DNA from 2 places in the Dyella soli genome. Region 2 is predicted to be linked to the other one. Evidence: predicted binding sites of a transcription regulator. Region 2 holds the regulator's gene; the other holds the start of a gene.
What was found. The regulator FliA, encoded in region 2, starts transcription of late flagellar genes. The targets are predictions, from matches to a motif close to TAAAGTTTNNCNNNCNNNGGCCGATAA.
Positions count from the first base shown of each region.

Region 1: ACXU4B_RS07905 (methyl-accepting chemotaxis protein) is a predicted target of FliA. The motif match lies at 751-777, and genes of this name have one in related genera.

Region 1 is NZ_JBTFFU010000001.1:1,705,095-1,707,484, forward strand. It holds gene upp (uracil phosphoribosyltransferase) at 1-486, shown strand, start outside; gene ACXU4B_RS07905 (methyl-accepting chemotaxis protein) at 807-2,390, shown strand, end outside.
Region 2 is NZ_JBTFFU010000002.1:783,478-785,867, reverse strand. It holds gene ACXU4B_RS13930 (chemotaxis protein CheA) at 1-66, opposite strand, end outside; gene ACXU4B_RS13925 (protein phosphatase CheZ) at 80-721, opposite strand; gene cheY (chemotaxis response regulator CheY) at 718-1,125, opposite strand; gene ACXU4B_RS13915 (RNA polymerase sigma factor FliA) at 1,192-1,926, opposite strand; gene ACXU4B_RS13910 (MinD/ParA family ATP-binding protein) at 1,930-2,390, opposite strand, start outside.

The DNA of each region.
Region 1 (2,390 bases), on a different contig from region 2:
TCCATCGAAGGGTGGGCTGGCCCGCTGACCGTGCACCAGATCAAGGGCAAGAAGATCACCATCGTGCCGATCCTGCGCGCCGGCCTTGGCATGTTGCCGGGCGTGCTCGACCTCATTCCCGCAGCCAAGGTCAGCGTGGTCGGCCTGCAGCGCGACGAGGAAACGCTCAAACCCGTCACCTACTACGAAAAGCTCACCGGTCGCATGGACGAACGCATCGCGCTGATCGTCGACCCCATGCTGGCCACCGCGGGCACCCTGGTGGCCACGGTGGACATGCTCAAGGCCGCCGGATGCAGGCGCATCAAGGGACTGTTCCTGGTGGCGGCGCCCGAAGGGCTCAAGCGGATCGAGGCTGCCCATCCCGACATCGAGATCTATACGGCCGCCATCGACGAGCGGCTCAACGAACACGGCTACATCCTGCCCGGGCTCGGCGACGCCGGCGACAAGATCTTCGGCACCAAGCCGCTGCCAGCCAGCTGAGCAGGCGCCGGACGACCGGCCTCGGGCGGACCACACGCCACTGCTGCCGGAACGGCGGCCTGACCTTCCTTCGCGTCTTCCGCCTTGCTTCCACACACCGGCCTCGCCGCCCGCGGCGGGGCCTTAGTTCCGTGGGGGTAATGGGAAGTGCCGCACAAAAGTCATCGGAACGTCATCTCGGCATGACATTTTTGCCGCAGCTTTCCGCCCGCCAGACAACAACCTAACGAATTGTTTTAACTGCTCTTTTTTGCCATCGGCAGCTAAAGTTGCAGCGCGGTGAGCCGACAGCACATGCAGTGCCCTCACCAGACGACCCCATGTTCAACCGACACTCGTGGATCTACGGACTGACCCTGCGCCAGCGCCTGCTGCTGCGCCTGTTGTCCATTCTCGGCCTGCTCGCCGTGATGTGCGCTGCCGGCGTCGTGCAGTTGCACCGTGCCGATACCCGCATCCAGAGCCTCGTGGAAGGCTCGCTCAGCCCGGTGGCCGATGTCGGCCGCTTGCAGAACGACTACAACAGCAGCCTGCAGGTACTGGTGCATGCGGTGCTTTCGCAGTTGCCGTCGGCAGTGGAGGACGCACACACGCGCATCCATGCCGATCGCGTGGACGCCGAACGCCACTGGAGGCCCTTGCTGGCCAGCGAGCTGGCACAGGAACAGGCCCAGGCGTTGAAGCTCACCGCCGGGCATCGTGCGGAAGCCGACCGCACCATCGACGAAACGCTAGCCCTGCTCGATGCCGGCCAGTTCGAGCTGGGCGCGCTGAAGTTGAGCACGGAAGTGCAACCCGCCTACGAGCCGCTGCAGAGCGACTTCGGCAACCTGTTCCAGGCCGCGCTGGCCAAGGGCAACGACCAGGTGCAGAGGCAGCGCCAGGCCGATCGCCAGGGCATGATCATCCTGCTCGCCTTGCTTGGCATGACGCTGCTGCTGGTCGTCGTGCTGGACGTGACCCTGATGCGAACGCTGATGCGGCGGCTGGACCTCGCCATGCAGGTGGCGCAGCGCATCGCCTCGGGCGCGCTGGGCGAGCGCGTGGATGTCGGCGTGAACGATGAACTCGGCCGGCTGCTGCGCGCGCTCGCCTCGATGGATGCACAACTGACTGACGTGCTGGTCCAGGTACGCGCCAGTGCCCGCTCGGTAGACGAGCGCGCCCATCGTCTTGCACACGACAACCAGGCCTTGAGCCAGCGCACCCAGGCGCAGGCCGCCAGCCTCGAGCAGACCGCCAGCTCGATGGCGCACATGGCCCAGACGGCCGTGGAAGGCGCGGGACATGCCGACGGCGCCGCCCACGCGGCGAGCGAGGCCGTGAATCACGTCGACCAGGGTCGCCAGGTCGCCGACGAAGCTTCCGATTCCATGCACGACATCCAGCAGGCCAGCCACGCCATTGCCGAGATCGTCGACCTGGTCGACAGCATCGCCTTCCAGACCAACCTGCTTTCGCTCAATGCTGCCATCGAGGCGGCCCATGCCGGCGAGCGCGGGCGTGGATTTGCGGTGGTGGCCGCCGAAGTGCGCCAACTCGCCCGCAAGTGCGTGGAGGCCGGCCAGGAGATCCGCCGGCTCGCCACGCGCAGCACCGAGGCCGCGGCCGTCGCACGGATGAAGGTCGCGCGGTCCGGCGAGTCGCTGGACGGCATCCTGCAGAGCATCACGCGCGTATCGGGCCTGGTCTCGCGGATGTCGGGCGCCGGCCAGTCGCAGGTCAGCGGGATTACCCAGGTCAACCGCGCCGTCACCGAGATGGACCGGATCACCCAGGCCAATGCCGGCCTGGTGGAGAACATCAACGTCACCGGTCGCGAGCTGGCCACGGACGCCGAGGCGCTGCTGCGCCAGGTTGCCTACTTCGTTCTGCCCGATGACCGGCACGACCACCACGGGCAG
Region 2 (2,390 bases):
CTGCATGATGTCCCCGGCTTCCGCCAGGAAGGCATCGCGCAGCTCGGTGTCGAACGTGGGATCCATCAGGGTCGGCCCTTCAGAACCCGAACTCGCTCAGCAGGCGGTCGGCCTCGTCCTGGCTGGTGACCTTGACCGGCCCGACCGCGGCTTCGCCGCTGGCCAGTGCACCGGTGAGGCTCACCAGTTCGAGCAGCGAGTGCTCCACGCTGCCGATGAAGTTGACCACCTTCTTGATGCGCTGGCCGGCCAGGTCCTGCCACGACTGCGCCACCACGAAATCAGCCAGGCCTTCGCGGCACTCGTTGGCGAAGGTGGACGCCTGCGTGGCCAGCACGTGGGCCACGTCGCCGGGCAAGGTGCCGTCGATCACGGCGCTGGCGTTCTCCGCCACCGCCTCGGCCTGCGGGCGCATGCGCTCGGCGAAGTCGAGCGTGCGGTGCGCGGCCTGCGAACTCATTTCCAGCACGTCCTGCAGGTGCTGGCGCGCGTCGGCGACGCTGCCCGGCACGCCTTCCTGGGCGAGGTCGCCGCCAAGGCGGCGCACGGCATCGTGCAGGTCGCGCGCCAGCACGCCCAGCGCCCGGAACACGCGCTGCTCGCGCTGGCGCACCAGCACGTCCAGGGCCTGTTCGAACGCCGCGCCGTCGGTGCTGTTGAGCAGGTCGTGCAGTTCCGGCGGCAAGGTTTCGCCGGCCATCAGGGATACTTGTGCATTCATGCTGCGGCTCCGCTGGCGGCAAGCCGCTCAAAGATCTTGGCAAGTTTTTCCTGCAGCGTGACGGCGGTGAACGGCTTGACGATGTAGCCGTTCACGCCCGCCTGCGCGGCGGCGATGATCTGGTCGCGGTTGTTCTCGGCGGTGACCATCAGCACCGGCATGCCCTTCAGCGAAGGCTCGGCGCGGATCGCGCGCAGCAGGTCGATGCCGGTCATGTTGGGCATGTTCCAGTCGGTGACGACCAGGTCGAAGGCGTTGGCGCGCAGCATGGTGAGCGCGTTTTCGCCATCGTCGGCCTCCTGGATCAGCGGGTTGCTGAAACCCAGCTCCACCAGCAGGTTGCGAACGATGCGCCGCATGGTGGAAAAGTCGTCCACCACCAGGATCTTCATATTCTTGTCCAAACCACGTTCTCCGCTTGCACCGTGCGGTCCGGTGCGCCAAGCCTCAGGAAATGTCGGGGGTGTTGCTCACGCGTGTTCGCGCCAGCCGGTCATGCGTGCGCGCAACCGGACGATGGCCTGGCCGTGGATCTGGCAGACCCGCGACTCGGTGACACCGAGCACGGCGCCGATCTCTTTGAGGTTCAGTTCCTCTTCGTAATACAGCGACATCACCAGTTGCTCGCGTTCGGGCAGGCTGCCGATGGCATCGACCAGCGCCTCGCGCATGCCGTCATGCTCGACGCTGTCCTGCGGGCCGAGGCTGTCGGCATCGGCGACGTCGAACGCGGCGCCACTGTCCGAGTCGTCCGGCACGGACAGGCTCAGCAAGCGCGCGCTAGCCGCGTCGGCCAGCACCTGGTGGTACTCCTCGGCGCCCATGCCCAGTCGCCGCATCACCTCGGCGTCCTCGGCATCGGCGCCGGTTTCGATCTCGATCTGCCGCACCACCTCGGCCATCTCGCGCACCTTGCGGTGCACCGAACGCGGGGTCCAGTCGGTGCGCCGCAGTTCGTCGAGCATGGCGCCGCGGATGCGGATGCCGGCAAACGTCTCGAAGCTGGCGTTGCGCCCGGTGGCGAAATTACGCGCAGCCTCCAGCAGGCCGATCATGCCGGCCTGGATCAGGTCGCTGACGTCGACGCTGGGCGGCAAGCGGCCCATCAGGTGATAGGCGATCCGTCGCACCAGCGGCGCGTGCTGGCGAACCAGCTCGTCGGCGCTTTGTCTTTGCAGTTGGAGATATTCGGAAGCCACGCTCATCTCTCACCACCCTGTAGCCGCTGCGGCCTGCCTGCTGAAGAAGGCAATGCGGTCCAGCCCCAGTCGCTCGGGTTCACCCCATGTATCGACCGCACCTGCCAATTGCTTGAATGCCTGACCCGAACGACTCGAGGGCCACAGGTCCACGACCGCGCTCTGCCGCTTGATCGCCTGCCGGAGGCGCTCGTCGTGCGGCACCATGCCCATGAACTCCAGCGCCACGTCGAGGAAGCGGTCGCTGACCCGCGCCAGCTTCTGGTGCAGCTGGCGGGCCTCGCCGGCGTTGCGCACCATGTTGGCCACCATGCGGAAGCGCCGCACGCCGAAGTCGCGGCTGAGCACCTTGAGCATGGCGTAGGCGTCGGTGAGCGAAGCCGGCTCGTCGCAGACCACCATCACCACGTCGTCGGCGGCCGCGGCGAACATCGCCACGTTGTCGGACAGGCCGGCGGCGGTATCCACCA